4 regions of the Pseudomonas sp. TE3-3-F2023 genome follow, and region 4 is predicted to be linked to each of the others. Evidence: riboswitches for the same ligand, from Rfam matches in the RefSeq annotation. Region 4 holds a riboswitch; each other region holds the start of a gene.
The links. A riboswitch is a leader RNA that binds a small molecule or an ion and turns the genes downstream of it on or off. The one in region 4 is predicted to bind cobalamin.

Region 1 (7,716 bases), 390 kb from region 4:
CCAGAGCCACGTTGAGGCCAAAGCGGTCGAGCAACTGCGGGCGCAGTTCGCCCTCCTCCGGGTTCATGGTGCCGATCAGCACGAAGCGGGCACTGTGCCGGTGCGAGATGCCGTCGCGCTCGATGCGGTTGGTGCCACTGGCCGCCACGTCGAGCAGCAGGTCGACCAGGGTATCGGGCAGCAGGTTGACCTCATCGACATACAGCACGCCGCCATCGGCCTGGGCCAGCACCCCGGGGGAAAACTGCGCCTTGCCCTGCCCCAGCGCGGCATCCAGGTCGAGGGTGCCGACCAACCGCTCTTCGCTGGCGCCCAGTGGCAGGGTGACGAACGGGCCCTCACCGAGCAGGTCGGCCAGGCCACGGGCCAGGGTACTCTTGGCCATGCCACGCGGCCCCTCGATCAGCACGCCGCCGATCCTAGGGTCGATGGCGGTCAGGCACAGCGCCAGTTTAAGGTCGTCGGCACCGACCACGGCTGCCAGTGGAAATTGCACGGGTTCACTCATTTCAAGCCTGTTCCTCGCCGTCGAGCAGTTGTTCCTCTAGGGCTTCGCGGTAGTCGCCAGGCGCCTGCCACAGGCCGCGCTGCTGGGCCTCCAGCAAACGTTCGGTAAGGTCGCGCAGGGCCTCGGGGTTGTGCTCGCGCATGAAGTCGCGGGTCGCCGGGTCGAGCACGTAGGCATCGGCCAGCGCCTGGTAATGATGGTCGTCGATCAGCTGCGTGGTAGCGTCGAAGGCGAACAGGTTTTCGACCGTCGCCGCCATCTCGAAGGCGCCTTTGTAGCCATGGCGCTTGACCCCGTCGATCCACTTCGGGTTCAGCGCCCGGGCGCGGATGACCCGGTTCAGCTCTTCCTTGAGGGTACGGATGCGCGGCCGGTCGGCCTGGCTGTGGTCGCCGTGGTAACTGGCCACTGCCGCACCGGACAAGGTTTCCGACGCCGCCAGCATGCCACCCTGGAACTGGTAGTAGTCGTTGGAATCGAGCAGGTCGTGTTCGTGATTGTCCTGGTTCTGCAGCACCGCCTGCACCTTGGCCAGGCGCTGGGCGAACTGGGCGCGGGCCGGGGTACCGTCGTCACTGGCGCCGTAGGCATAGCCGCCGTGGTTGAGGTAGACCTCGGCCAGGTCGTCGCGGCTGTGCCACAGGCGCCCATCGATGGCGTTCTGCACCCCGGCGCCGTAGGCCCCGGGCTTGGCACCGAACACCCGCCAGCCAGCCTGGCGCGCGGCCTGCTCGGCGTCCACGCCCTGCGCCTGCAGCGCGGCGCGCTCGCTACGCACGCGGGCGGCCAGGGGGTTGAGATCTTCCGGTTCATCCAGCGCGGCCACCGCCCGCACTGCAGCATCGAACAGGCGGATGAGGTTGCCGAAGGCATCACGGAAAAAGCCGGAAACGCGCAAGGTCACGTCAACCCGCGGGCGGTCGAGCAGGCTGAGCGGCAGGATCTCGAAATCGTCGACCCGCTGGCTGCCGGTGGCCCATACCGGTCGCACACCCATCAGCGCCATGGCCTGTGCGATGTCATCGCCGCCGGTACGCATGGTTGCCGTGCCCCACACCGAAAGGCCGAGTTGGCGCAGGTGATCGCCGTGGTCCTGCAGGTGGCGTTCGAGGACCAGGTTGGCCGAGGCGAAGCCCAGGCGCCAGGCGGTGGTGGTAGGCAGGTTGCGCACATCCACGGTATAGAAGTTGCGACCGGTAGGCAGCACGTCCAGGCGCCCACGGCTGGGCGCGCCACTGGGCCCGGCGGGCACGAAACGCCCGGCCAGCGCCGATAGCAGGCCATTCATTTCGGCGCTGCCGCAGGCGTCCAGGCTGGGTGCCACCGCTTCGCGCAGCGCCTGCACCACATCGTGCACCGGCTGCCATTCGCTCTGGGCAGGCAACTGTGCGGTGCCGCCCAGCGCCTGGTCGATTACCTGCAGCGCCAGCAGTTCGAGGCGTTCGCGGGTATCGCCACAGGTGCGCCAGGGCTCGCTGCTCATGGCCTGCAACTGCTCGGGGCGTGCGCCCTGCCACGGCTGGCCGAGTTCGCAATCGAGCGGGTCGAAACCCGGCACCAGCGCCTTGGCCAGAACCCGCAGCAGGCTGGCATTGCCGCCGCGACCGTCGCCACGCTCGACCCGCAACAGCGCCAGCAAGGTATCCAGGCGCAGCCGGCCTTCCGGGGACTGGCCGAACACATGCAGGCCATCGCGAATCTGCGATTCCTTCAGGTCGCACAGGTAGGTGTCCAGGCGCGGCAGCCACACCGCGGCATCGTCCAGTTGGCCTTCCAGTTGCAGTTCGCGGTCGATGTGGTTGGCCTTGACCAGTTCGAGAATGTCGCGCTGCAACTCGCGGGCGCGCCGCGGGTCGAGCAGCTGGGCCTCGTAGAACTCGTCGGCCAATTGCTCCAGGTGGCGCAACGGGCCATAGGTTTCGGCACGGGTCAGCGGCGGCATCAGGTGGTCGATGATCACCGCCTGGGTGCGGCGCTTGGCCTGGGCACCCTCGCCCGGGTCGTTGACGATGAACGGGTAGATGTTCGGCAGCGGGCCGAGCAAGGCGTCCGGCCAGCACTGTGCCGACAACCCGACGCCCTTGCCGGGCAGCCATTCGAGGTTGCCGTGCTTGCCGACATGGATCACCGCGTCGGCGGCAAAGGCATGGCGCAGCCAGAAGTGAAACGCCAGGTAGCCGTGCGGCGGCACCAGGTCCGGATCGTGGTACACCGCGCTGGGGTCCACCTGGTAACCCCGCGCCGGCTGAATGCCGACGAAGGTCAAGCCAAAGCGCAGGCCGGCCACCATCAGCCGGCCACTGCGGTACATCGGGTCTTGCTGCGGCGGCCCCCAACGCTCCAGCACAGCCTGGCGGTTGGCCTCTGGCAGGCGCTCGAAGGCGGCCTGGTAGTCGGCCAGGCTCAGGCTCTGCGCACAGGGGCGCAGGTCCAGATGGTCGAGGTCGTTGGTCACGCCGCCGAGCAACTGGTGGATCAGTTGCGTGCCACTGCCCGGCAAGTCGGCCAGCGGATAGCCTTCGGCCTGCAGGGCCTTGAGAATGTTCAGCGCCGCCGCTGGCGTGTCCAGGCCAACGCCGTTGCCAATGCGGCCATCCCGGGTCGGGTAGTTGGCCAGCACCAGGGCCACGCGCTTTTGCGCATTCGGCAGGCGCGCCAGCTCGACCCAGCGGCGGGCCAGTTCGGCGACAAAGTCCATGCGCTCGGGGTGGGCGCGGTAGCAGACCACGTCGGACTGGCTGCGCTCGCTGCGCCAGGCCATGTCCTTGAAACTGACCGGGCGGGTGATGATGCGCCCGTCCAGTTCGGGCAAGGCAATGTGCATGGCCAGGTCACGCGCCCCCAGGCCCTGTTCGCTGGCTTCCCAGCCGGGCTGGTTGTCTTGCGCGCAGATGGCCTGCAGCACCGGGATGTCGCGACGGAACGGGCGCAGGTTGGGGCGTTCGGGGCTGGACAGGGCAAAGCCGGTGGTGTTGACCAGCACTTCGGCCCCCACCTCGTCCAGCCAGGCTTCGACCTGCTCCAGGCAGGCGCTTTCCTTTAGGCTGGCCACGGCGATCGGCAACGGGTTGAGCCCGGCGGCCTGCAGGCGCTGGCAGAACACATCGATGAACGCGGTGTTGGCCGCCTGCAGGTGCGAGCGGTAGAACAGCAGCGGCGCCACTGGCTGTTCGGGGAGCCACTGCGGGTACCAGTCCTCCAGCGTGGCGCTGCCCTTGGCCGGGTGATACACGGCAGTGCGCGGCAAAGGCTGTGGTTCGTCCCAGGCATAGTCGCGGCCCAGCCACTGGCTGGCCAGGCAGTTGAACAGGTTGATGGCGTTGGCCTTGCCGCCCTGGCGCAAGTAGTGCCAGAGGCGTTCGGCCTGCTCGCCGCTGACACTGCCCAGGCTGGTCAGTTCCGGGTCCGGGCGGTCGTCGCCCGGCACCAGGATCAGTTGCACGCCTCGGCCGGCCAGCTCGACCAGCTGCTCGACGCCATAGCGCCAGTAGCCGACGCCACCGTGCAGCGACACCAGGATGACCTTGGCATGGCGAAGTACCTGGTCGACGTAAAGGTCGACCGAGGCATGGTTCTGTACCTGCATCGGGTTGGCCAGGCGCAGGCTGGGGTAATCCTGGGGCAATTGCTCGGCGGTATCGGCGAGCAATGCCAGATGGGAATCGCCGCTGCAGAGAATCACCAGCTCGGCGGGCGTCTGGCCGAGGTCGGCAATGCTGTCATCCGGCACGAAGCCGCCGGGCTGGGTCCGCAGCAGGTGCATGGGTCAGGCGCCCAGTGCCTGGCGCAGGCGCGCTTCCAGCTGGGCGGCGTCGAGGTCCTGGCCGATCAGCACCAGGCGGGTGATGCGCGGTTCGTCGGCGCGCCAGGCGCGGTCGAAGTGCTTGTCGAAACGGGTGCCCACGCCCTGTACCAGCAAGCGCATCGGCTTGCCCGGGATGGCAGCGAAGCCTTTGGCGCGCAGGATGCCGAATTCCACCACCAACTGGGTCAGGGCGTCGAGCAGCAGGCTTTCGTCGGCTTCTGGCAGGTCGATGGAGATGGAGTCGAAGGCATCGTGGTCATGATCGTCATGGTCATCGCCGTCATGGTGCGAGTCGTGATGGGTACGGCGGCCATCGATGTGCGCCTCGGACTCGGCACCCACGCCCAGCAGCACTTCCAGCGGCAGCTTGCCGCTGCTGGCTTCGATCACCTTGACCGCCAGCGGCAGTTCTTCGGCCACCTCGGCGCGGACCTTGGCCAGGCCTTCGGCGTCGATCAGGTCGGCCTTGTTCAGCACCACCAGGTCGGCGCTGGCCAGCTGGTCGGCGAACAGTTCGTGCAGCGGCGACTCGTGGTCCAGGTTGGGGTCGAGCTTGCGCTGGGCATCGACTTGGTCCGGGTAGGCGGCGAAGGTGCCGGCGGCCACGGCCGGGCTGTCGACTACCGTGATCACCGCGTCGACGGTGCAGGCATTGCGGATTTCCGGCCACTGGAAGGCTTGCACCAGCGGTTTGGGCAGGGCCAGGCCGCTGGTTTCGATGAGGATATGGTCCAGGTCGCCACGGCGTGCCACCAGCTCGCGCATCACCGGGAAGAACTCTTCCTGCACGGTGCAGCACAGGCAGCCGTTGGCCAGCTCGTAGACGCGACCGGTGGCTTCTTCTTCGGTGCAACCGATGCTGCACTGCTTGAGGATTTCGCCGTCGATGCCCAGTTCGCCGAACTCGTTGACGATCACCGCAATGCGGCGGCCCTGGGCGTTGTCGAGCATGTGGCGCAGCAAGGTGGTCTTGCCCGAGCCGAGGAAGCCGGTGACGATGGTGACGGGGAGCTTGGCCAGTGTTTTCATGTCGCATTGCCCTTGGCAGATTGGCGCGGGCATGCAGGACGACAGCCGCAGGCCAGGCCGGCCGGGCTTGTTCGCCACCGGATCACCCCGCCCGGTTGAAAGTCGAAAACGTGACGAGGCAGGTCTCCTGGCTCGCACCGTTCCATGTGCCCGCTGGTGCAGCAGGCTGGCGGGATGACGCCTTCCCGCGCGCGGGCGCAGTGGCTGTGTCGATCCGTTGTCGGTGCTTACAGTTGCGGGGGCAGCCGCGGCTTGTACCGCGTTCCCGTCTTAGCTTCGGCCTGGCCGAAGAACCTCGAAGTGGCAAGGCTACGCAGTGGCTGGCGGGTGGTCAACCATTGCTGTCGGGCTGGCCGACAACAAGTGCCGCAACTGCGTTAGAGTGGTGGCTTTGAGCAGCGAGGCCCCCGGTGAAACCCCTGAACAAGCGCGATATGGCACGCCTGGAGCGTGAGCTGGTGGCTTGCCTGACCGAAGCCTGCGAAACCGCCAAGGCGGAGATCGTCGGTTTCAGCTGGCTTACCCATCGTCTGGCTCTCGAGGAGTTTCCGGCCAGCCTGCGTATTACCTGGGTATTCGAGCGAGAGGCCGAAAAGGCCGCCGCCTTGGCGGGCGACGCCAAAATGCGCATGCTCGCGCTGACGGGCCTTGCGCTGGAGCAGGCCGGCATTCAGCTGGATCATCCAGCCTGGCATGTACGGTTTGACAGTGAAGAGGCGAGCCAGCAGAGCCACGGGGGCGATTGGACCAGGCGTTTGGTGGGGCGCTGAACCAGGGGCATGCGCGGCCCTGCAGGTCCGGTGCACGCCTTAAGGGCGACGCCGGCCATGTGGGAGCGGGTTTAGCCGCGAACACGGGCGAAGCCCGTGCCATCCACCGCGTCGCCTGTCTCGCGGGTGAACCCTCACCCACAGGGTCCGTGGCGCACTCGCGGAATGTGTTTTCCCGCGACAACAATGCCTCTATCCGTTAGGCTACGCATTCCCCTGTCACGAGGTATTCGTCCAATGCGCCATTGATGCCGCCGTCACTTCGACGGCCAGTCTTCAGCCTCCGGTTCGCTCCGGAGATGTCGCGGCATTTGTGGAGTTGTGCATGACGAACACGTCGATCCTGACGCTGGACAGCGTCTCCCTGGCCTTGCCTGACGGCAGGCTGTTATTTACCGACCTCAGCGAAACCTTCGACCAACGCCGCACCGGCCTGGTCGGGCGCAACGGTGTGGGCAAGAGCCTGCTCGGGCAGATACTTGCCGGCCAGCGCGAACCAAGCAGCGGCCAGTGTCGGCGCCTTGGGCGCGTCCATCTTCTGGACCAGCAGGTGATCGAGCACAGCGCCACGGTCGCCGACCTGGCCCAGGTGGGCGCGGTGCTCGCTGCGCTGGAGCGCATCGAGCAAGGCAGTGTCGCACCCAGTGACTTCGACGCCGTCGGCGAACGTTGGGATATTCGCGAGCAATTGCAGGGGCACCTGCAACGCCACGGCCTGGGCCAACTCGACTGGCACCAGCCCGCCCACAGCCTGAGCGGTGGTCAGGCCATGCGCGTGGCGCTGGTCGGCGCCTGGCTCAGCGAAGCGGACTACCTGATACTCGACGAACCGAGCAATCACCTGGACAGCGACGCCCGCGCCCAACTATTGGGCATGATCGAAGCCTGGGACCGGGGTTTGCTGGTGATCAGCCATGATCGCAGCCTGCTCGCGCACATGACGCGCATCGTCGAATTATCCAGCCTGGGCTTGCGGGCATATGGCGGCAACTACACCTTCTATTCGGCCCAGAAAGCCAGCCAGACAGCGCAGGCCCAACAGCAACTTGCCCGGCTGAAACAGGAGGAGCAACGCCAGGCGCGCGAACTGCAGCGTCAGCGCGAAGACCTGGAACGTCATCAAGCCCGCGCCGGGCGCAATGCCAGGCACGCCAACCAGGCCAAGATCCTGGTCGACCGCCAGCAGGAGCGCAGTCAGGCCACTGCGGGCAAACAGCGCCGCGACCATCGCGACGCCCGGCAGGCGCTGCAGGGCAAAGTGCGTGACGCCGCCCGCGAAGTCGAGCAGGACAGCGCCATTACCCTGCATGCACCCACGCCGCAGCGTCATCCAGGCCGCGAAGTGCTGGCCCTGCAGGCGCTGCGCCTGCCACGCGGGACGCGCAAACCACTGAACCTGCGCGTGTGCCTGGGCCAGCGGGTGGGCCTGGTAGGCGCCAATGGCAGTGGCAAGTCCACCCTGCTCAGGCTGATGAACGGTGAGTTGCCAGCACCAACCGAGAGCCTGCGCCTCAGTGGGGAAACCGCCCTGCTCGACCAGCACTGCAGCGCACTGCCAGGCAATACCAGTGTGCTCGAGCACCTGCGCCAGGCAAACCCGACGC
Region 2 (7,716 bases), 750 kb from region 4:
CAACAGGCGGCCCAGCACTTCCGGGGCCACTTCGCCACCGGCGAAATGGCGCATGTCACGGCGTTCGCCGATGGCCCGGTAGATCGCGGCGCGCTCGGCGTCGCTGTAGGCGTGTTCGCTCATGGTCGCAATAGCGCCGCCGCCGCGTCCGGGTTGGAGGGGAAGTAGAAGTGCACGTAGGACGCCGTCAGCCGACCCAGGCGGTAAACCGCTTCGTTGCCACGCCCGCCGTTGGGGCTCAGGCCACGCGCAATCGGCTGCAGTGCGGTATTGGTCAGCGAATGGTGATAGGTGTGCCCGCGCAAGGTGCCTTCCGGCAGCTCCACCGCCTGCAGGGCCAAGGCAGCCAGGCGCTTCTGCATGGTTGCCTCGCCAGGCAGCAGGCCAAGCAGTTCGGCACGCTCGCCGGCCACGTCGGTCAGGGCATCGAGCAGGTACAACATGCCGCCGCACTCGGCCAGCAACGGTTTGCCCTGGGCGTGGTGGGCGCGTATAGCCTCGCTCATCGGCGCATTGGCGGCCAGGGCGTGGTGGTGCAGCTCGGGATAACCGCCCGGCAGATACAGGCTGTCCACTGCCGGCAGTTCGCGGTCGTGCAGCGGCGAGAAGAACTCGAGCTGTGCGCCCAGGTTGCGCAGCAGGTCGAGGTTGGCGCCATAGGTGAAGGCGAAGGCCTCGTCCCGCGCCACGCCAATGCGCACACCGGCCAACGAGGCAGTACTGGCTTGCGGCTCGGGTTCGGCAAAGCTCACTGGCGGCGGCAAGGCAGCATCGCAACTGGCGCCAAGCGCCTCGGCAGCGGCATCCAGGCGCATGTCCAGGTCGTTCAGCTCGCTGGCCTGGACCAGCCCCAGGTGGCGGCTGGGCAGCTCTATACCACGCTCGCGGGACAAGCCGCCGTACCAGCGCAGGCCCTCGGTCAGGCTACCTTCCAGCAGTTGCGCGTGGCGCAGGCTACCCACCCGGTTGGCCAGCACACCGGCAAACGGCAGGTCAGCCTGGTAACGTGCCAGGCCCAGGGCCAGGGCGCCGAATGTCTGGGCCATGGCCGTGCCGTCGATCACCGCCAGCACCGGCACCCCGAAGTGGCGCGCCAGGTCGGCGCTGGACGGCGTGCCGTCGAACAGCCCCATCACCCCTTCGATCAGGATCAGGTCGGCCTCGCCGGCGGCTTCCCACAGCAGGCGGCGGCTTTCCTCGGCGCCGATCATCCACAGGTCGAGCTGGTACACCGGCGCGCCGCTGGCCCGCTCGAGGATCATCGGGTCAAGAAAGTCGGGCCCGCACTTGAACACCCGCACCTTGCGCCCGAGGTTGCGGTGCAGGCGGGCCAGGGCGGCGGTGACGGTGGTCTTGCCCTGGCCAGAGGCCGGTGCCGCGATCAGCACGGCGGGGCAATGGCGCTGGCTCACAGTTCCACGCCCTTCTGTGCACGGATGCCAGCCTGGAACGCGTGCTTGAGCATGCCCATCTCGGTCACGGTGTCGGCCAGTTCGATCATCTCGGGTTTCGCGGCACGGCCAGTGACGATCACATGCTGCATTGGTGGGCGGGCCTGGATGTCCGACAGCACCTGGTCAAGGTCGAGGTAGCCGTGCTTGAGGGCGATGTTCAGTTCATCGAGCACCACGAACTGCACGCTCGGGTCTTGCAGCAACTGGCGCGACACGGCCCAGGCAGCTTCGGCGGCAGCGATGTCGCGCTGGCGGTCCTGGGTTTCCCAGGTAAAGCCCTCGCCCATCACGTGGTAGCGCACCTGCTCGGGGAAGCGGCGGAAGAACAGCTCCTCGCCGGTGCTGTTGCGGCCTTTGATGAACTGCACCACACCGCACTGCATGCCATGGCCCAGGGCGCGTGCGAGCATACCGAAAGCCGAGCTGCTCTTGCCCTTGCCATTGCCGGTCAGCACCAGCAGCAGGCCGCATTCGTTTGGGGAATTGGCGATGCGTTCGTCGATGATCGCCTTCTTGCGCTGCATGCGCGCCAGGTGGCGTTCGTCGCGTTCGGTGGATTCGCTCATCAGGGTTCTCCGCTGGCTGGCACCACGGCAACGCGCAGCGACAGGTAAAAGGCGGGCACACGGAGAACGCGCAGGGGCCGTGGCCGTACGCCACGGTGCACCGCGCATCACCCTCCGTGATGCCGTTGGCAGTATCAGGCCGGTCTCCGGGCTTGTGAGCGGGTCTTGGCCCAAGCCTGCGCGCCTTCCCGGGTGCTGACACCCAGTGGCCCTGCGCGGCCGCGACTCACCTACCGTTGCGGGGGCAGCGCCGGAATCGCGCCATGCTGGCACCCACCGGCTTCCCAGTTTCACCCTGCCCAGTCGGGGCTGGCAGGGCACCTGAAACACGCGCGAAGGTTAGAGGGTTGCACCGGGAGCGTCAATCGAAGCAGGCCGCTTTGCAGTCGAACAGGCACGGCCTGGGTAATGGCCAATTTACCTGGTTGTGCCACACTGGAGGCAGTGATATCACATAGCCATCATTTTCGGCTGAACGCGATTACAACGATAACAGGAGAGCGCAGCATGCGAGGCCAGATCATCAACAACCCGCGCCTGGAGTTTCTCGCCCCGGTGCTGGAGCGCTGGGGCGACTGCATCGACCGCTTCAACCGGTTTGCTGGCGATGCGGAAGCACCTTACTGGCATGGCGCCGCCGCCAATACCGGGCTGCTTGCCGCAGCGGCGTGGCAGGCTGAACTGGCGGCGCTGCAGCAGTTTGCCGGCAAGAAGCAGCGCGACGAAGGCGAACACGAAGGGCGCTGCGACCTGTCGATCAGCAGTGCCGATGAAGCGCTGTACCTCAGTGTCAGCCAGCGCTGGCCAAAAATCGCCCGGCTTGACATGGCCGAAGCCCTGCAGCAGACCGCTGCCCTCGCGCGCCAGGTGGCCTACCCCAGCCAGTTGAAGGCCGGGGCGCTGTTCATCAGCCCGTGGAAGGCTGGCCAGCATGCCAGCCCCGAGGAACTGCAGGACCTGGTCGACGATCTGCAGAAACATACCGCCTGTGCCATCGCCTGGTACTTCCCGTATGCCTATCGCAAGTTGCACAACGAGCTGGGGCAGTATTTCCCGGGGGTGGCGTTGTTGCTCAAGCAGGCTTGAATCAACTCCGGCTCGGGCCGGGCGACGTGGCTTCTGTGGGAGCGGGCGTGCCCGCGAAGAATCCAGCGCGGTGGCTGGCACCGGCTGCGCCGGTGTTCGCGGGCGCGCCCGCTCCCACAGAGCCCCATTTAAGTTTCCTGTCGTAGTGAAGCGAGCCACCGCAGGTGCCCCACGCACAGCCATCATGAGGAGTCAATCCCGATTACTGGTATTACACGGCTGCGGTTTCTGACGATTTTTGCTTTTGCTCTTGCTCTTGCTCTTGCTCTTGCTCTTGCTCTTGCTCTTGCTCTTGCTCTTGATCTTGATCTTGATCTTGATCTTGATCTTGATCTTCGCGACTTCAGGAGGCCGAGCAGAGGTCTTGCGGAGGGAGGTGACGGGCATGGATGCCCGTCAAGCGCTGAGGCCCCATGGATGGGGCCTGCAGCGCGTACTCCCGGGAGCAAGACCGGCGCGAGGGAACCCCGGAGCGCAGCGGAGGGGCCGGATGATGGGAGCGCAGCGTTTTTTGGTTACTTTTTGTCGCGTTTGACAAAAAGTGACTCGCCGTAAGGGCGAAAAGGTGAGTAAGCGTCGCCATCGTAAATGGACTATGCGCGAGATCAAAACCAGCACTTTTCCGCTCTTCGCTCTTCGCTTTCAAGCGTGGGCATCAACAACAGGGTCAACATTCATTTTCGAAGGTGGCGCTTAATCACCTTTCCGCCCTTACGGCGGGTCACTTTTTGTCAAACGCGACAAAAAGTAACCAAAAAACGCTGGCTCCTATCATCCGGCCCCTACGCTGCGCTCCGGGGTCCCCTCGCTACGGGCCTGCTCCCGGGAGTACGCGCTGCAGGCCCCATCCATGGGGCCTCAGCGCTTGACGGGCATCCATGCCCGTCACCTCCCTCCGCAGTCCCTCCGCTCGGCCTCCTGAAGTCGCAATCGGCGGCGCCTGAACTATTGCGCGCTTAAAAGCAAAAGCAAAAGCAACGGCAAGGCAAGGCAAGGCAAGACAAGACAGTTGGATGGTTCCGGGAACCTGGCGAATGTCACCGACCTCTCAATTCATAGGCCCTGTTAGGAGGTCGCCGCCCATGAAACACCTGACGCCTTGGTTATTGGCCGCCAGCCTGACGGCCTGCGGCGAAACCGCCCTGCTGAATGTACTCGACGGCAGTGGTCCAACGCCCCAGTTGCCTGCTCCGGTCAAGACCACCCTCCCCACGGTGAATATCGCCCCAGCAGTGGGCTGGCCCAAGGACGTCAAGCCCGAAGCAGCACCAGGCACTGAGGTGAAAGCGTTCGCCAGCGGGCTCGACCACCCTCGCTGGCTATACCTGCTACCCAACGGCGACGTGCTGGTGGCCGAAACCAATGCCCCGCCCAAGCCCGAAGATGGCAAGGGCCTGCGCGGTTGGGTAATGAAGAAGGTGATGAAGCGGGCAGGTGCAGGCGTGCCCAGCGCCAACCGCATTATCCTGCTGCGTGATGCCGACCACGACGGCGTCGCCGAAATCCGAACGACCTTCATCGAAGAGCTCAACTCACCGTTCGGCATGGCCCTGGTCGGCAAGGACCTCTACGTCGCCAATACCGACAGGTTGCTGCGTTTTCACTATGAGCCCGGTGCCATGCAAATTCGCAATGAAGGCCAACCGGTGGTCGAGTTGCCAGGCGGGCCGCTCAATCACCACTGGACCAAGAACGTGATCGCCAGCCCTGATGGCAGGAAGCTTTTCGTGACAGTAGGCTCCAACAGCAACGTAGGCGAAAACGGTATGGACAAGGAACAGGGACGCGCCGCGATCTGGGAAGTGGACCCCGCCAGCGGCCAGCACCGCCTGTTCGCCACCGGCCTGCGCAACCCTAACGGCCTGGCCTGGGAGCCGCACAGCGGTGCGTTGTGGACGGCAGTCAACGAGCGTGACGAGATCGGCAGCGATCTGGTACCGGATTACATCACTTCCGTCAAGGACGGCGGTTTCTATGGCTGGCCCTACAGCTACTATGGCAGCCACGTGGACGAGCGAGTGCAACCGCCAGCGCCTGAAAAAGTGGCCCAGGCGCTGGTGCCCGACTACGCAGTGGGTCCACACACGGCATCGCTGGGGCTGGCATTCGCCGAACCGAACGGGCTACCACCGCCCTTCGAACAAGGGGCATTCGTGGGCCAGCACGGGTCGTGGAACCGCAAGCCACACAGTGGCTACAAGGTGATTTTCGTGCCGTTCGACCGGTCAGGAAAACCCTCGGGCAAGCCGGTGGACCTGCTTACCGGGTTTCTTGATGAGCATGGCAAGGCCCAAGGGCGCCCGGTCGGCGTAATCACCGACGGGCGTGGCGGCGTGCTGGTGGCCGATGATGTCGGCAATGTGGTCTGGCGAGTGAGCAAAGCCCCGCCTGTCCTCAGGGGTTCTGCGCCAGATGCCCTTGCGGAATGACGCGCTTGGCCTGCAGGTAAGCCTTGGCCCAGTAGCTGTTGGACAGGTAGTCCAGGCGCACCGTGCCACCGCTGGAAGGTGCATGCACGAAGCGCCCCTCCCCCACATATATGCCGGCATGGCTGACCTGCGAGCCGCCATTGGTGGCGAAGAACACCAGGTCGCCGGACTGCAGCGACTTGGCATCCACGGTTGGCGCGCGCATGACGATCATCTCACGCGTAGAACGCGGCAGGCTTATGCCCGCAGCATCACGGTAGACGTACTTGATCAAGCCACTGCAATCGAAACCGGAATCCGGCGTGTTGCCGCCCCAGCGATAAGGCGTACCCACCAGGCCGATAGCACGCATCAGCACGTCATCGGCAATCGGCGAAGGGCTGGGCTGGCTATAGGTTACCTGCGGCTGTACCACAGGGGCCGGCGCAGGCGCACGGCTGGAGCAGGCAGCCAGCAAGGCTGCCAAGGAGAGAAATGCGAAGCGCGCCATCTTTACCATGGCCAGAACATCCTGTCTGAGTCCGCTGGGCCGCAGCCGAAAAGAATTGAGAATTTAGATTAGACGCTTTCTATAAATGCGCACGGCGGCGAGCTTTTTTCAAAGCATCGCCGCCGCGGCAGGATATATCATTTTGCTATCAGTTGCGCGCGATATTGGTGGTCGGCGCCATGGCCAAGGCACGCTTGGCTTCGATGAAGGTCTTGCTCCAGTAGCGGTCACCGAGGCTGTCGATACGCACGCCACCACTGCGGCGGCTGCTGGAGTGGATGAACTGGTTGTCACCCAGGTAGATACCGGCATGGCTGACGCGGCCGCGCCCGTTGGTGCTGAAGAACAGCAGGTCACCCGGCTTGAGCTTGTTGCGGGCCACCTTCGGGGCATCGACGTTGATCATTTCACGCGTGGAACGCGGCAGGGTAACGCCCGCCTCTTCGCGGAACAGGTAGCCGATGAAACCACTGCAGTCGAAGCCGGACTTCTCCGAGGTACCACCGAAGCGGTAGCGGGTACCGATAAGCGACATGCCGCGCTCGAGAATGCTGTCAGCCAGCGCTGGCAGTTGGTAAGGCTTGCTGCTGGAGAAGGCCTCCAGGTCATCTTCGGTGGCCAGTTCTTCCGGCTCGCCGAATACCGACGAGGAAGAGGCTTTGGCCTTGAACGCCGATTGTGCGGCGATCGGGGTGTGATCCTGGGACTGCGCCTCTGGATTAGAAGCTGGGCCTTGGGCCGCGCAGCCAAAAAGCAGGGTCACGAGTGCGAGTGGCACGAGGGGTGCGAAGCGCTTCAGCATGGGCACGACCGTGTCTGTAATCCTTTAGAAGGGTGAAACTATGCCCTCTATCATGGCCATTTGCAAATTTTATCGAAAAAGATGTGACTTTTTTGTTTTGCCGCTCTGGCCCAGCGTTTTCGGGGTTACCAGCCCAGGGTTTCCTTGAGGAAAGGGATGGTGAGCTTGCGTTGTGCCTGCAACGAGGCCTGATCGAGGCGTTCGAGCAGGTCGAACAACGCACTCATGCTGCGCGCACCGCGGGTGAGGATGAAGTGGCCGACTTCGTCGGTAAGGTGCAGGCCGCGGCGCGAAGCACGCAGTTGCAGGGCTCGCAGCTTGTCTTCGTCGGACAGGCCACGCATCTGGAACACCAGGGCCAGGGTCAGCCGCGACTTCAGGTCGGGTAGCTTGATCGGCAGTTCGCGCGGCGATGCCGAGGCAGCCAGCAGCAGGCGCCTGCCGCTGTCACGCAGGCGGTTGAACAGGTGGAACATGGCCTCTTCCCAGTCAGCCTTGCCGGCGATCACGTGCAGGTCGTCGATGCACACCAGTTCGTACTGGGCCAGGTAGTCGAGCAGCCCTACGCCACGATCGAGCAATTGCGCCAGCGGCAGGTAGACGGCTGGCTCGCCGCGTTGCTGGAAGCGGTGGGTAGCGGCCTGTAGCAGGTGGGTACGGCCAACACCTTGCTTGCCCCACAGGTAGATAAGGCTCTCGGTCCAGCCGGCGTCGGCTTCGCATAGCCGCTCGACGTAGCCCAACGCCGCGGCATTGGCGCCCGGATAGTAGTTGATGAAGGTGGCGTCATCGCGCAGGCGCACACCCAGGGGCAACTGGATCGGTGGTTTCATGCTCGCGGGCGGTCGACAGGACCGCAGGGGGCCTTTGGTGAACAATGTGCAAAGTC
Region 3 (7,716 bases), 520 kb from region 4:
GCTGATGGTCTTGGCACTGAGGTTCATGCAGGTGCCGATATTCTTGTTGTTCTCGCCGCGTGACAGGCGCCTCAGCACTTCCATTTCCCGGTTGGACAGGCTCGCCAGGCGCATAGGCTCGCTTTCCAGCGAGTTGCTGTTGACCGACATCTGCGGGAAGGTCGAGTAGCCCTTGACCAAGGCCTTCAGCGCAAACAGCAAGGCCTCGTGGTCCTCGTCCTTGGTGACGAAGGCGCCGATGCCGGCATCCAGGCAGCGCCGTACATACAGGTCGGTGGCCTGGCCGGTCAGTACCATGATCTTGGGGGCCGGTTCCAGGCTTTGGAGGCGCTTGATGACTTCCATGCCGTCCAGGCCCGGAAGCCCGATGTCAAGGATGACCACGTTCGGGCGCAGTCTGCGGACCACCTGCGTGACTTCACTGCCATCGCCAACTTCACCGACGACCTCAAAGCGCTCGCGGTCGAGCAACATTTTCAAGGACAGTCGCACTATGGGGTGGTCGTCGACGATGAGCACGGTAGTCATGAAGAAAACTCCTGTCAGGATGTGGTCCGCTTCCTGGATCACTCAGGAATACGTCTGCAAGTGGGGTTATCGGAAGCGCTGCACGATACGACCATTCCCGAAATTTGGTAATGCCGAGTATAGAAGTGTTGAAAGTCCCCGGGCTAGTTGTTGAAAAGTCCTACAAAAAGTGGGAAAGACATCACCCTGACAAAGCGGCGATGTCCGTTTTCTGAATGTTTTGAAACAGCTCACGCGCAAACCGAGTGTGCTTTGCTGACACGCTGGGTCGAGGCAGGGTTGTTGACCAGCGCCTGGCCGACCCGTGTCGGGCGTGCCACCAACTGGCCGGTGCAATTCGGGCAGCGGCCCTGGAAACGGGTTTCGGCGCAGGTGCGGCAGAAGGTGCATTCGAAGGAGCAGATCAGCGCATCGGGGCTGTCACCGGGCAGGTCGGTATCGCAGCACTCGCAGTTTGGGCGTAGGTCCAGCATGGGCATGACTCCTGTTTGCAGGCGGGAAACCGGAGTCTGCTACGCCCGTGGCGAACCTGGCAATGCTCAGTCGCCAGTGCGATACAGGTGGGCGTGCCCGGCGCGGTACAAGGCAGAATCGGCAAACGGGGCGTCGCCCAGCACATGGCCCACCAGGATCAGCGCCGTGCGCCGAAAGCCCTTGGCCGCGACGCGTTCGACGATATCGCCAAGAGTGCCGCGCACCCAGTCCTGGTCCGGCCAGGTGGCGCGGTGCACCACCGCCACCGGGCAATGCGCGCCGTAGTGCGGCAGCAGTTCATCGACGATACGCGACAGGTGCTTGACCCCCAGGTGAATTGCCAAGGTGCTGCCGTGGCGCGCCAGGTCGCCCAATTGCTCGCCGGGCGGCATCGGCGAACTGTCGCCATAGCGGGTGAGGATTACTGTCTGCGCTATCTGGGGCAGGGTCAGTTCGCAACCGAGCAGGGCGGCGCTGGCCGCCGTGGCGGTGACCCCGGGGATGATCTGGTAATCGATGCCCAGCGCCTGCAGGTGGCGGATCTGCTCGCCGATGGCGCCGTACAGGCTGGGGTCGCCACTGTGTACCCGGGCCACATCCTGGCCTTGCTCATGGGCATTGCGCATGGCGGCAATGATCTGCTCCAGGTGCAGTTCGGCACTGTTGATCACGGTCTCGGCCTGGTGGCCCTCGAGCACGGCTGCGGGTACCAGCGAGCCGGCATAGATGATCACCGGGCACTGGCGGATCAGCCGTTGGCCCTTGACCGTGATCAGTTCCGGATCGCCGGGGCCGGCGCCTATGAAGTAGACCGTCATGGAAAGTCCTTGCAGGAAAGAGGGGGAAACGCTCAACAGGCCAGGGCGAGGGTGGCCGGGCTCAGCACCTGGCGAGTCAGCAGCAATCTTGCCGTGCCAAGCCGCTGGCTGGCCAGGGCCAGGGCCGCACTCTCTGCCACGCCCCAGCAGCCGCTGTGGGCATGGGCAGCGGCGGAGCGGTGGCTTAGCTGGGATTCGTAGGGCTGCAACTGCGCGCTATCGTACAACACCAAGGGCACGCCGAGGCGTTCGGCCAGTTGCTGCAAGCCGGGTTCGTCGGCCTTCAGGCTGATGCTGGCGATGCCGTGCAGGTCGGCCAACGCCAGGCCCTGGTTGGTCAAGGCCTGGCGTAGTAAGGTTTCCAGTGTATCCGCCGGGCAACCCCGGCGGCAGCCGAAGCCGGCGTAAAACGCAGGCATCAGGCCTGGCTGGAGCGCCGGAACAGCCAGGCGCTGAGCAGGCCCAGGGCCAGCCAGAAGGCGGCGTTGGTCAACCAGGAGGCCACTTTGAACTGGGTTTCCAATGCGGCGGGGGCCAGGCTCTCGTGCACTTCTGGTTGCGGCGCACCGATCACGTGGGGAGTCACCAGCAGCACGGCACCCAAGGCCTTCAGCAACCAATGGCGGGCGAACACCAGCAGGGCGAGGCCCAGCGCGGTGGCGCTCGCGGTGCCTATCCACCAGGCCTGGCGCTGTCCCAGGTCGGCGGCTGCGGTACCCGGCAGCTCCGGCGGCAGGCCCAGGGTTGGGGCCAGGCAGAACACGGCGAAACCGGCCAGGCCCCACAGTGCGCCGGTGCCGGCACGTTTGGGTTCGCGCAGGCTGTACAGGGCGGTGAGGATCAGGGCGAAGCCGACCGCGACCACCAGGTTGCCGCCAGTGGTCGACAGCACACGCTGCCAGCCGTCTTCAGGCGACCAGGCTTCGGCGCTGTGTTCATGGGCGGCCACTTCGCCGGCATGCTCGTGCTGGGCAACCGGGGCCGAGGATTCGTAGGTTTCTGCCTCGAGGATAAGCGGGGCGACCCAGAAGCTTTGCAGCAAGGTCAGCAGCAAGGCCGCCAGCAACCCGCTGAAGCCCGCGGTACGGGCAATGCGTGTGATCATCGGGCGTACTCAGTGGCAGGGGAAGGCGGCGCTGTGGCGGGTGTCATGGGCGGCGTTGTGCACGGCCTCGATGTGCGAGAAGCCGGCGAAGTACACCAGGCACAGGCCCAGCAGGCTGGCGCCGACGGCGATGACGACACGTTGGCTGAGGGTGACGGGGGTAGTGATGCTGTGTTGCTTGGCGCTGGTGACGGGCATGACGCGTTCCTCTGCTTTTTGTGGGCAATGGGCAAGCGCGGCAGCCCCGAGCATGACGGCCCAGGGGAATGCAACAGCGCCCGCCCTCCGCGGGGTGTTCATGAACGCCAGGCCGGTCTCCGGGCTTGCGAGGAGGAGCCAGGCTCCTGGAAGGCGTCACCTTCCCATGCCGGGTGATCGGGCACAGTGGTACAGACGCTTCGCTCGCTTACCGTTGCGGGGGCAGCACCGGCCTTGTCCGGCCCTGCTGGAGGGCCTGCGACGCACCGGTTTCCCGTTTCACCCCCATGGGGGCACCTGAACGCGAGGCATAAGGAGACCATGGGGCGGGGCTGCCGTCAATTGCCAGGTTCGAGTTTGCGGTCGCTCCCGGTCAGCCTCGGGCAAACGCCGCCAGCTTGTCCCCGTCCAGCCGGTAGCGCACCCACTCATCCTGCGCTTCGGCCCCCAGCTTCTGGTAGAAGCCGATCGCCGGCTCGTTCCAGTCCAGCACGCTCCATTCCAGCCGCCCGCAATTCTTCGCAACCGCTTCGCGGGCAATGTGCCTCAGCAATTGCCGCCCGGCACCGTCGCCGCGTTGCTCGGGCGTTATGTACAGGTCTTCCAGGTAGATGCCGTTGCGCCCGAGCCAGGTCGAGTAGCTGTAGAAATACACGGCAAAGCCGATTGCCTGGTCATCGCGCTCGCAAATCAGGCTGTGCACGGTGCTGCCCTCGCCAAAAAGGCTGTGCTCGATATCGGCAACGCTCGCGATCACCTCGTGGCGAGCGCGTTCGTACTCGGCCAGTTCGGTGATGAAGGCCAGGATCTGCTCGGCATCGGCGCGAACGGCAGGGCGGATGGTGAGGCTCATGGTGGACGGCTTCCTTGGTCTGGTGGTAGCGGTACAGCGATGTGTATCTACACAATTTAGTAGAACTGTATCGGTCGCGGAGAAGGGCGACTCCGTTAGTGTGACAGCACCCATAAAGAATGTGGAATGCCTGCCATGCTTGCCTCTGCCGACCTGCTCACCGCCTTCGTGCTGTTTGCTTTCGTGTCCTCCATCACTCCTGGCCCCAACAACACCATGCTTTTGGCCTCGGGCGTCAACTTCGGTGTGCGCCGCTCCATTCCCCACGCGATGGGGATCAGCGTCGGTTTCATGGTAATGGTGCTGGCTGTTGGCCTGGGCCTGGGCGAGGTGTTCAAGGCCTGGCCGGCGCTGTACACGGTCTTGCGCTATACCGGTGCCGTCTATCTGCTGTACCTGGCCTGGAAGATCGCCACTTCGGGGCCGGTCGGCACAGCTTCGTCCAGTGCCCGCAAACCGCTGGGCTTCTGGGGGGCGGCGGCATTCCAGTGGGTCAACCCCAAGGCCTGGGTGATGGCTGTCGGGGCAATCACTACCTACACGCCGGCGCAAGGCTATGTAACCAACGTCATTGTCATTGCCGCCTTGTTTGCCTTGGTCAACCTGCCGAGTGTCGGGGTGTGGGTGATGTTCGGCAGTGCCCTGCGCAACCTGTTGCAGAACCCGCGCTGGCTGATGCTGTTCAATGTCCTGATGGCCTTGTTGCTGGTGATTTCACTGTACCCGCTGCTGTTTGTAGAATCGGCGTTTTCCTGACCCCGCGAGTACAGCAAACCGATGCAGTTGATCCCCTGGTCCCACGAATGCACCGAAGGCTTCACCCTGCGTGGCTGGCGAACCCCGGCCAGTGGCAAGCCGCTGCTGCATTTTTTGCACGGCAACGGTTTCTGCTGCCTGGCCTACCAGCCATTGCTGATGCGCCTGGGTGAACATTTCGACCTGTGGCTCAGTGATGTCCAGGGCCATGGTGACAGTGACCATGGCGGGGTATTTCGTGGCTGGAACCGCACCGCTGCGCTTGCGCTGGAGGCTTTCGCAGCCGGGCGAAGCGAGTATGGCGACGTGCCGCGTTTTGCCGTCGGGCACAGCTTCGGTGGTGTGCTTACCGGCCTGATCCTGGCCAGTGAGCCGCAACTGTTCACCCGTGCCGTGCTGCTCGACCCGGTACTGTTCAGCCGGCGCATGCTGGGTGTGATGGGGGTGGCAGCCCTGGTTGGCTTGCACCGGCGTCACGCCCTGGCACGCAAGGCCGCCAGCCGTCGCAGTCACTGGCCCGACCGCGAGGCAGCCCAGGCTTCGCTGCATGGGCGGGGCATCTTCAAGGGGTGGACCGATGCGGCGCTGCGGGCCTACGTCGAGCATGCCATCGGCGACTGCGGCGATGCGGTAGTGCTCAAATGCCGCCCCAGCCGCGAAGTGGAAATCTTCAGTTCCTTCCCCAAGCGCATGTGGGCAAGCCTGGCGGCGATCCGCACGCCCACTCAAGTGCTGTACGGCGAGCACACCTACCCCTTCGTGCACCATTCGGTGAGCCGCCTGGCGGCGCTGAACCCTCAGGTGAGCGCCAGGCAGGTTGCAGGTGGACACTGCTTCATGCAGGAACATCCTGAGGCTTGTGCTGAAGAAGTGCAGGCCTTCCTGCTGCAGGGACCGGCGGGATAGTTTTTCCAGACAGTGCCGAGAGTAAAGGCGTGAGTAATCTTGGGCTTTGCCCGAGCGTATGAACATGACCAGCAAGACCTTGCTACAGCCATCGTATCTGCAAAAGCGCTACGACTATTCCTGCAAGACAATCGAGTCACTCAGGCAGGCCATGTGCAGCCCGCTTGCACCACTGGCGGGGCGGGCTCCTCTGGCCGTGGTCAGTGTGGGCTCCTATGGCCGATGCGAGGTTTCCCCTGTTTCGGACATCGACTTCTTCATTGTTCATGACAGCAGTCTGCCGGCGGAACGTCTGGACGACATACTGCGCCAGGTCGGCGACCTTGTTCGGCCCATCAGCCATCCGGGGGAAAGCGACGAGGCGAAATTCGGCCGAGAGGCGTTGGCGCTGTACTCGGACTTGAGTGAACACATAGGCTGGAAGTGCGAAGACAATACCGCGCTGACCAGGCGGATGCTGATGTTGCTCGAAGGCCGGCCTCTCTTCGGGCATGGAGCCTTTGCCCGGTGGCAGCATGACCTGCTGTGCCGTTATGTACCTGACGACCATGGCAGCGGGCTTGCCAGGTTCCTGCTTAACGACCTGATCCGCTACTACCGCACCCTCATGGCGAACTTCGAGGAAAAGAGGGCCGAAGGCAAGGCATGGGGGGTACGCAACATCAAACTGCAATTTTCGCGAAAACTGCTTTTTGCAGGCGGCATCGTGGCGATTGCCGAGGTCCATGGCCTTCCGGCGCCGTCGAAGATCATGCGCCTTCAACAACTGCTGGCCCTTACCCCTTTGCAACGCCTGGCAATGCTCGGTCATTCCAACCCGTATAGCGTGGGTCTGTTCGAAGACTACGCAGTCTTTCTCGAGTTGATTTCCTCGGTGGAAAATCGCCTTCATCTGGACAGACTGACCCCAGGCCAGGCAATGGCGGATCCGGTCTATCGGGAACTCAGGGTGCGGGGGCAAGCCTTTTCGTTGAAGCTGGAGCATTGGTTGAGGTCGCAGTACCCGGGGCATCCGATACTTCACGCCGTGTTTTTCTGATTGTCCTTTTAATGAGACGATGCATGCCATTGAAGCCAACTATTGCTTGATTGGTATCACTGGTAAGGTTATCTCAACCAAGAGAGGAGCCTTCTCATGAAAACGATTCTGGGTATTCACCGCAGCCCCCACGCTCATTGGGTAGGTGATGGTTTCCCGGTGCGCAGCCTGTTCACCTACGACAACCTGGCCAGCAAGATCAGCCCGTTCTTGCTGCTGGACTATGCTGGCCCTCATGACTTCACCTCGACCAGTGCACGGCGCGGCGTTGGCCAGCACCCGCACCGAGGCTTCGAGACCGTGACCATCGTTTACCAGGGCGAACTGGAGCACCGCGACTCCACCGGCGCTGGCGGCTTGATCGGCCCCGGTGACGTGCAGTGGATGACTGCTGCCAACGGCATCATCCATGAAGAGTTCCACTCCCCAGGCTTCGCCCGCACTGGCGGTACGCTGGAGATGGTACAACTGTGGGTGAACCTGCCGGCGCGGGACAAGCGCGCAGCGGCTGGCTACCAGACGCTGCTGGCCGAGGACATCCCGGTGGTGGCGCTGGACGGCGAGGGCGGCAGCCTGCGGGTGATTGCAGGCGAATATCGTGGGCATTCGGGGCCGGCGCGGACCTTTACCGCCATGGATGTCTGGGACATGCGCCTGCATGCCGGTGCAACCGTGCAATTGCCGGTTGCCGCCGGGCGCAATGCGGCGCTGGTGGTGTTGCGCGGCAATGTGCGGATCAACGGCGAGCGCGAAGCCGGCCCAGCCAGCCTGGTGCTGTTTGACCGCGCCGGTGAGGATGTTGCCGTCGAAGCGCTGGAAGGTGCCAGCCTGCTGCTGCTCAGCGGTGAGCCGATCGACGAGCCGATCGTGGGTTATGGCCCGTTCGTGATGAACAGCCAGGCAGAAATTGCGGAGTCGTTCGACGACTTCCATACCGGGCGGTTCGGGCAGATGCAGGATGCACGGGATGGTGCGGCGCATTGATCCTGGTTGATTGAATGGCTGTCCGGGCTCTATCGCCGGCAAGCCAACTCCCACA
Region 4 (7,716 bases):
ACCCGCAGCCGTTCGGCCACCGCTGTTGCAACTTCCAGATTGGCCCCCGGCAGCAGCATCAGGAACTCCTCGCCGCCGGTGCGGCACAGCAGGTCACCCTCGCGGCAGCAGCGGCGCATCAGTTCCGCCAGCCGGCGCAGCACTTGGTCACCCATCTCGTGCCCGTGGCAGTCGTTTACCCGCTTGAAATGGTCGACATCCAGCACGATGGCCGCAAATGCGCGCCCCTCGGCTTCCAGCAGCGACAGGTTGAAATCCAGGCTGCGGCGGTTGCCCAGGCCGGTCAGCGGGTCGGTCTGGGCGTCGCGGTTGAGCCGGCCGATGCGTTCATGCAGCAGGTTCAGCCCGAACAGCAGCGCGCGCTTCAGCTCGGCCGCCTCGAAGTACCAGGCCGGCACCCGATGCAGGCGCTCTGCAGTGCCGGCCCGGTCCATCGAGCGGGCGCCAGCGGCCAGCTGCCACAGCGGCCGGGCGATGGTCATGGCCAGCCACCACAGCAGCACGCTGCCCACCAGCGCCAATGGCGCGGAGGTGCCGACCACGTTGAGGATCAGGTGGCTCAGTGGCATGACTGTCTGCGTCAGCGGCTGCTGCGCCACCACGCCCCAACCGGCACTGGGCACGGTGGCGAAGCCAGCGAGCATTTCCACACCGAGGCTGTTGGTCAGTTGCCGGGTACCACTGCCCAGCGTTGACAGTTGGTCGATCAATTCATTGCCTTCCACCACTGTCCCCACGCGCTGGCTGTCGGGGTGATACAACAGACGGCGATTGCGGTCGACCACGTACAGGTAGGAACCGTCCTTGTAGAAATGCTCGCCCAGCAGGCTGTTGAGGATATTGCGTTCACGCAGGTACAGGCTGCCGCCGACATACCCCAGGTAGCGGCCGTTGCTGTCGAAAATGGGTTGCGACAGCGCCACCACCAGGTTGTTGGCCGCTGACATGTAGGGCGTCGAAACCAGTGGGCGGCGCACCTGCAGTGCCTTCTGGACACCGGGCGAATGCATGTGGCTGCCGACCATGTGCCGCAAGTGTGCAGGGGATATCGCCAGCAGCACCCCGTTGGCATCGATCACGAACGTGGAATTGAAGGCCATGCTCTGGTTCAGCACACGCTCGGTCTCCGCCTGCAGGGCGACGGCGTCGCCCAGCTGGCGGCCTTGCACGCCAGCGCTGAACGACAGCTGCTGCAAGGCGTTGCCGATAAAGGTCTCGGTGATGCTGGCCAGCTTCATCGCATACACCCGGTTGGCTTCCAGGGCGTGGTCGATCAGCAGCTGGCGTTGCACCCGGTAGCTGGCAAAATAGCTGGCGCACAGCATGACCACGGCGGTAAGGGCGCAAAGCACCAGAATGAGTGTGCGTAGATCCAGACGCAGTCCGTGCTTGGCGTGTGGCAATCCTGACCTCGGATGATCGAAAACGGCTACGAAATGGGTACAACGTTACGCCTTATGGGCGCAGTGGGGAACCGCGTTCAGGAGCCTGGGTTTTCCAGCGCGTCCAGCTCGTCTTCAACCTGCTGCATGCGCTGCTCGGCCAGGGCCTGCACCTTCGCGTCGCGGGCCGATTCGCGCATCAGGGCGGTGAGCTTCTCGCTCAGGCGCTTGCCGGCCTCGGTGTCTTCCAGGGCGCGGGCCTTGGCCGGGTCTTGGGTGGCCTCGACGATGGTGGCGAATTCGGCATTGCTGAAGTTCTTTTCGCTGTACAGGCGGAACAGGTCCTGGCGCTGGTCCTCGACGGTCAGGTGCTTGCGCAGCACGCTCTGGATGGTCGCTTGCGAAAGCTGCGGGTGCGTGCGGCCGAGCAGCGCGGCCATGCGCTCGATATTGTGCGTGTAGGCATCCTGCAGCGGCAGCTGGGCCAGGATCTGTTCTTCGCGGGAGGGTTTCTGGTCGCAGGCGGTGAGGGCTGCAGTCAGCAGCAGGGGCAGCAGCAACTTCTGGAAGCGAGGCATGGCGTGGCCTGGTTGGGCAGTGAGTGCTGCCGATTATACGGCAGTTGTGGTTGCCTGATGGATTTTGAGGGCTGCCTTGCAGCCCCATTCAGGCAACGCGGAACATCAGAACCCACCCCCCAACGGCCATTCCACCGCCAACCGTATCTGGTCCCCATCCAGCTCCGCCTGCGCCGTATTGCCCCGATGCACGTTATGCCGCAGCGAAAACGCGGTGCCCTTGGCCTTGCCGCTCTGCACCACATACCGGGCCTCCAGGTCGCGCTCCCAATGCTTGCCCCCCTTGCCATAACCCAGGTAGGCATACCCGCCCGCAGGGTCGACATGGCTGCCGTCGATATCGAACCCGCGCACGTACAACGCCGTCAGGTTCAACCCCGGTACGCCATAGGCGCCCATGTTCAGGTCATAGCGCGCCTGCCACGACTTTTCGTTTGGTGCGTTGAAGTCCGACATCTGCACCGCGTTGGCAATGAAAATTGCCCCTCGCGTCACGTAGTCGAACGGCGTGTTGCCGTCCACCTGCTGCCAGCCCAGGCTGAAACCGTGCGGCCCGTGGTCGTAACGCGAGACCAGGCTCCAGGTGGTGTTGTCGATGTGCCCGGACAGCGCCTTGCCGGTGTCGGTGGTGCGGTACAGGTTGAGGTCGAGGGTGAGGCTGCGGCGCTCATCCAGGGCATGGCTGAGGGTGCTGCCCAGGTAATGCTGGTTCCAGCTGTCCTGGTAGCGTGAGGTGTACAGGCTGCCGCTGAAGACGGCGCCGGGGTTCCACACCACGCCGGCCAGGTCGAAGCTGTTGCCCTGGCGGCCATTGGAGTAGTTCACCACGAAACCCTGATCGTGGCTGGAAGCATTGCGGTCGGCGTTCTCGTTGAAATGCCCTGCCACCAGCCTGAGGTTGTCGAACTCGGTACTGTCAAGGAAGAACCCGGTCGCGGTCTCGGGCAGCAGGCGGCTATCGGACGAGCTGAACACCGGGGTCTTGACCCGTTGCTCACCGTAGGACAGCACGGTATCGGACATGCGCAGTTTCAGTGCCGCGCCGGCACGGCTGTATTCGTTCTTCGGGTGCCCCTCGTTATCCACCCCGAGCAAGCGTGCCTTGCCCACGCGCCCGCCGCCGCTGTCGAGTTGCACGCCCAGGTAGGCGTGGGCGTCGACCCCGACACCGACCAGCCCCTGGGTAAAACCGGACCGGAAGGTGCCCATCAGGCCATAGGCCCATTCCTCGGCCTTGCCGCTACGTTCATTGCGCGGCTTGTAGGCGTTGCGCCCGGCACTGTTGCGCCCGCCGTGTTTGTAATCGCGCTGGTCGAATACGCTGCGGTTGAGCAGGCTCCAGCGGCCATCCTCGACAAAACCGTTGCTTTGCGACTGGGCGGAGTCGGCCAGTGCAGGGGGGGCGAGCAGGGCGCTGGCGAGCAGCAAAGGGACAGAGCGCGACATGGGCAGAACTTCCTGTTCAGGGGGCGCGAAAACGCAGGATGCGCGCGCCGTCGAAAGGGTCGATGAGGTAATGGGCGTGCACGCCGAAGGTGTTCAGCAGGCGCTCGGGTGTAAGCACCTCGAGCGGTTTGCCGAGGGCGACCAGGCGGCCCTTGTCGAGCACCGCGATGCGGTCGCAGGTGAGCGCCTGGTTGAGGTCATGCAGGGCCACCAGGGTGGTCACCGGCAAGGCCTGCACCTGCTGCAACAGGCTCAGCTGGTGCTGGATATCCAGGTGGTTGGTCGGCTCGTCCAGCAGCAGCACCTGCGGCCGCTGTGCCAAAGCACGGGCGATGTGCACGCGCTGGCGTTCGCCACCCGACAGCGACCCCCACAGGCGTGTGCGCAGGTGCAGGGCGTCGAGGTCGGCCAGGGCCTGTTCGACGATCGCGTGGTCCTCCCGGGAGAACGGCGCCAGCGCCGACAGCCAGGGGGTGCGGCCCAGGGCAACGGCATCGAACACGCTGATCGCATCGAGGGTGTCGGCCTGCTGTTCGACCAGCGCCAAGGCCTGGGCGACCCGGCGGCGGGGCAACCGTGCGAGCGGTTCCCCCAGCAGTTGCACGCCGCCGTTGCCTGGCTTGCGCAGCCCGGCCAGCACCTTCAGCAGCGAGGATTTGCCGGAGCCGTTGGGGCCGACGATGCCCAGGGTTTCACCGGCGACAACGCTCAGTTCGATATTGCTGAGCACGGTATTGCCGGCCAGTTGCAGCCCCAGGTTCTGGCAACTCAAGGGGGCCATCCGTACCGCCGTCATGACCGTCATGGGCGCCCCCGGCGGCTGATCAGGATCAACGCGAAGACCGGTGCGCCGAGCAGCGCGGTGACCACGCCAACCGGGATCACCTGGCCAGGGATCAAGGTGCGCGACAGGATGTCGGCGGCAATCAGGAACAGTGCCCCGCCCAGTGCGCTGGCGGGCAGCAGGCGGCTGTGCCCGGGGCCTAGCAGCAGGCGCAGGGCATGGGGGATCACCAGCCCGACAAAACCGATGGCGCCGACGATGGACACCATCACGGCGGTCACCAGCGCCGCGCAGCTGATCAGCAGCAACTGGGTACGCCGCACCGGGATGCCGAGCGACGCCGCCGAGTCGGCACCGAAGGTGAAGGCATCCAAGGCACGGCGATGCCACAGGCACACCAGCAGCCCGAACAGTACAACCGGCACGGCCAGCCACACCGAAGGCCAACGTACGCCACTGAGGTTGCCCAGCAGCCAGAACAGGATGCCGCGTGCCTGCTCGGCGGTGGCCGACATGGTGATGAGGAAGGCGGTAAGGGCGTTGAACAGTTGCGAGCCGGCGATTCCGGCAAGGATCACCTGGGCATTGTTGCTGCTGGGGCCGGCTGCCCGGGCCAGTACCAGTACCAGGGCGAACGCTGCCAGGGCGCCGATGAAGGCGCCGCCAGACATGCTCAGCGCCAGGCTGCCGAAACCCAGCAGGCCCACCAGCACCGCACCGGTCGAGGCGCCGGCAGACAGCCCCAGCAGGTAAGGCTCGGCCAACGGGTTGCGCAACAGTGCCTGGAGGATCACGCCGCAGGTGGCAAGGCCGGCGCCGCAGGCCGCAGCAACCAGGGTGCGGGGCAGGCGGTAGTTCCAGACGATGCCGGCGTCGATCGGGTCGACCGGGTAGCCGGCCTGCCACAGGTGGTTGGCCAGCACCTGGCTGACCACGCCGGGCGACAGGTTGGTTTCGCCGATGGCGGTGCCGGCCAGCAGGGCTGCCAACAGGGCGGCCAAGGCAACGGCGATGCAGGGTAGCAGGCGCATCATCACTGGGCTGCTTTGCCGCTGGCGAAGGCGGCAGCCAGCGTCTGCAGGCCGCTGAACAAGCGAATGCCGGCCTGCATGGCGTCGGCGTCGAGGATGATGATGCGGTCGTGCTTCACCGCGTCCATGTTGCGCGTTACCGGGTCGCTACGCAGGAATGCCAGCTTCTTCTCGTAGTCGTCGGCGGGGTAGCGGCGGCGGTCCATGCGGGCAATGATCAGCCAGGTGGGGTTGGCCTTGGCCAGGGTTTCCCAACCTACGGTCGGCCATTCTTCGCTGGACTCGACCACGTTGCGCACGCCGAGGGTACGCAGCATGAAGTCGGCGACCCCCTGGCGGCCCGCCACGTAGGGGGCGGTGTGCAGGTCGGCGCTGGAGAACCAGAACAGCGCCGAGGTGGCTGCCAGGTCCTTGTCGGCCAGTTGCGCCCTGGCACTGTCCAGGCGGCTTCTGAGCTCGGTATTCAGGGCCGTGCCACGGTCCTGCACGTCGAAGATTGCCGCCAGCTGGCTGACGCTCTTGTAGATGGTGTCGACCTGGAACGCCTGCAGGCGGGTGCCATCGGCGCCCACCAGGTTGTCCTTGCCTTCGCAGTCCGACGGCAGCAGGTAGGTGGGGATGCCCAGTTCATCGAACTGCTCGCGGGTGCCGACCACGCCCTGGGCACCGACCATCCATTCGAACTGCACCGTCACCAGTTGCGGGCGCTTGCCCACTACCGCCTCGAAGCTGGGTTCGTTGTCGGCCAGGCGCGGCACCTTGGCGTTCTGCATCTGGTACTCGGGCAGCACGTTGTTGAACCACAGCGAGGTGGCTGCAAGCTTGTCGCCCAGCCCCAGCGCGTAGAGCATCTCGGTACCGGCCTGGCCAATGGTGACCGTGCGTTGCGGCGCCTGGGCGAAGGTTTGCGGCTTGCCGCAGTTGTCGACCGTCAGCGGGTAATGGGTGGCAGCAGCCTGGGCCAGGCCGGTGAGGCCGAGGCCGGCGAGCAGGGTGGCAAAACGGGGCAGCATGCTGGGCGATCTCCTATCGGACAGTTCGGGTGAGGAACGCACGGACAGGCATCGCCGAGCCCCCGCTGGCGGCAGGGGCAACACTGATGGCCAATCCCGGACACCCCGCCGGTTGGTGAATGTAGGCCGGCAGGTCTCCTGACTGGTGCGTCATGGCCTGGCTCCGGCCTTCCCGGGTTCGTGGCCCAGTGGCATCGATGGAGCAGGCTCGGCACCTACAGTTGCGGGGGCAGTTCCGTTTGGCCCGAATTGGCGGGCCTGGGATTCCCTATTGATTCCGTGGTGGAAACCGGCGGCCGGCATGGTAGACCATCGTGCCGCCGGGTGAAAACGCTTTTCAAAAGTACTTCAGCCAGGTGATGTCGCGCCGCTGCGCCTTCAGGCGGGCGAACCAGCGCACCGGCAGGTACAGCGAAACCGCCAGCAGCGCTGCCCCCAGCCACACCGCAGGGATGCCGTCGAAGCCGAAGTAGTCGCCATGGTTGCGGCCAAACAGCGCCACGCTGGCCAGGTACAGCAGCTTCAGCACATACAGGTGCAGCAGGTAGAAGAACATCGGTGCCGCGCCGAACACCGCCAGGGCACTGATCCACCGGGCCTGGCCGGCGCGTTCGAAGGCGCGCAGCAACAGCAGGCCGCAGCCCAGGGTCAGGGCCAGGAACAGCAGCGACGGCGGGTATTTGGTGATGTTGAAGAAGCTCATCAGGGTTTGCGTGACGGTCGGGTAAGCGCTCCACGGCGCCTCGCCGTAGCCGTTGACCAGGCGCAGCACGACAAAGCCCAGCAGCGCGATCAGCCCGGCCAGCAGCAGGCGATGCTGGCGTTGGCCGGCCTCGCTGGCACGGGCGAACCACGGGCCCAGGCCATAGCCCAGGGCGATGACACCGATCCACGGCAGCACCGGGTAAGAGGTACGCAGACGCAGGCTTTCGGAGTACTCCAGCCAACCCCGGTCATGCAGGATCGCCCAAGGCACATGCAAGGCTGATTCGACGCCAAAGTGCAGGCCATCGAGCAGGTTGTGGCCGGCGATGATGATTGCGCCCAGGGCGATCAGGGCGGCGCGTGGCAACCAGACCAGCAGCGACAGGGCGATCATGCTCACGCCGATGGCCCAGATAACCTGCAGGTAGATGACGCTGGGTGGCAGCTGGAACGTCCAGGCGAAGTTGACCAGGGTGAATTCCAGCACCACCAGGAACAGCCCGCGCTTGAACAGGAACGCCGAGACATCGCCGCGGCCCTGGTGTTTCTCGCCGTACAGCCAGGCTGACAGCCCGGTCAGCATGACGAACACCGGCGCGCACAGGTGGGCCAGGGTGCGGCTGAAGAACAGCGAAGGCTCGGTGGTATCGATGGCCATCGGGTCGCTGACCTGGCGGTGCAGGAAAAAGGTTTCGCGGACGTGGTCCAGGAGCATGAACAGGATCACCAGGCCGCGCAGGGCATCGATGCTCTGCAGGCGCTGGGTGAGCAGGGTGG

Region 1: linked by a shared signal. The riboswitch ahead of cobW (cobalamin biosynthesis protein CobW) and the one ahead of V3314_RS13220 (ABC transporter substrate-binding protein) in region 4 are both predicted to bind cobalamin.
Region 2: linked by a shared signal. The riboswitch ahead of cobO (cob(I)yrinic acid a,c-diamide adenosyltransferase) and the one ahead of V3314_RS13220 (ABC transporter substrate-binding protein) in region 4 are both predicted to bind cobalamin.
Region 3: linked by a shared signal. The riboswitch ahead of V3314_RS15390 (CbtB domain-containing protein) and the one ahead of V3314_RS13220 (ABC transporter substrate-binding protein) in region 4 are both predicted to bind cobalamin.

The regions. Positions count from the first base shown of each region.
Region 1 covers NZ_CP145113.1:3,294,275-3,301,990, reverse strand. The annotation lists gene V3314_RS14900 (AAA family ATPase) at 1-508, opposite strand, end outside; gene cobN (cobaltochelatase subunit CobN) at 510-4,271, opposite strand; gene cobW (cobalamin biosynthesis protein CobW) at 4,275-5,342, opposite strand; cobalamin riboswitch at 5,442-5,655, opposite strand; gene V3314_RS14885 (hypothetical protein) at 5,753-6,112, shown strand; gene V3314_RS14880 (ATP-binding cassette domain-containing protein) at 6,438-7,716, shown strand, end outside.
Region 2 covers NZ_CP145113.1:2,156,759-2,164,474, reverse strand. The annotation lists gene bluB (5,6-dimethylbenzimidazole synthase) at 1-123, opposite strand, end outside; gene V3314_RS09860 (cobyrinate a,c-diamide synthase) at 120-1,412, opposite strand; gene cobO (cob(I)yrinic acid a,c-diamide adenosyltransferase) at 1,409-2,020, opposite strand; cobalamin riboswitch at 2,140-2,360, opposite strand; gene V3314_RS09850 (hypothetical protein) at 2,528-3,106, shown strand; gene V3314_RS09845 (hypothetical protein) at 3,299-3,493, opposite strand; gene V3314_RS09840 (sorbosone dehydrogenase family protein) at 4,189-5,535, shown strand; gene V3314_RS09835 (C40 family peptidase) at 5,501-6,034, opposite strand; gene V3314_RS09830 (NlpC/P60 family protein) at 6,174-6,827, opposite strand; gene hda (DnaA regulatory inactivator Hda) at 6,953-7,660, opposite strand.
Region 3 covers NZ_CP145113.1:3,420,147-3,427,862, forward strand. The annotation lists gene V3314_RS15365 (response regulator transcription factor) at 1-528, opposite strand, end outside; gene V3314_RS15370 (DUF1272 domain-containing protein) at 759-1,001, opposite strand; gene cobM (precorrin-4 C(11)-methyltransferase) at 1,068-1,820, opposite strand; gene V3314_RS15380 (cobalamin biosynthesis protein) at 1,853-2,239, opposite strand; gene V3314_RS15385 (CbtA family protein) at 2,239-2,925, opposite strand; gene V3314_RS15390 (CbtB domain-containing protein) at 2,935-3,123, opposite strand; cobalamin riboswitch at 3,216-3,439, opposite strand; gene V3314_RS15395 (GNAT family N-acetyltransferase) at 3,497-3,976, opposite strand; gene V3314_RS15400 (LysE family translocator) at 4,103-4,732, shown strand; gene V3314_RS15405 (alpha/beta hydrolase) at 4,754-5,638, shown strand; gene V3314_RS15410 (hypothetical protein) at 5,703-6,677, shown strand; gene V3314_RS15415 (pirin family protein) at 6,774-7,661, shown strand.
Region 4 covers NZ_CP145113.1:2,903,283-2,910,998, forward strand. The annotation lists gene V3314_RS13195 (sensor domain-containing diguanylate cyclase) at 1-1,403, opposite strand, end outside; gene V3314_RS13200 (hypothetical protein) at 1,481-1,960, opposite strand; gene V3314_RS13205 (OprD family porin) at 2,066-3,406, opposite strand; gene V3314_RS13210 (ABC transporter ATP-binding protein) at 3,423-4,211, opposite strand; gene V3314_RS13215 (iron ABC transporter permease) at 4,208-5,224, opposite strand; gene V3314_RS13220 (ABC transporter substrate-binding protein) at 5,224-6,234, opposite strand; cobalamin riboswitch at 6,345-6,543, opposite strand; gene V3314_RS13225 (DUF1624 domain-containing protein) at 6,572-7,716, opposite strand, start outside.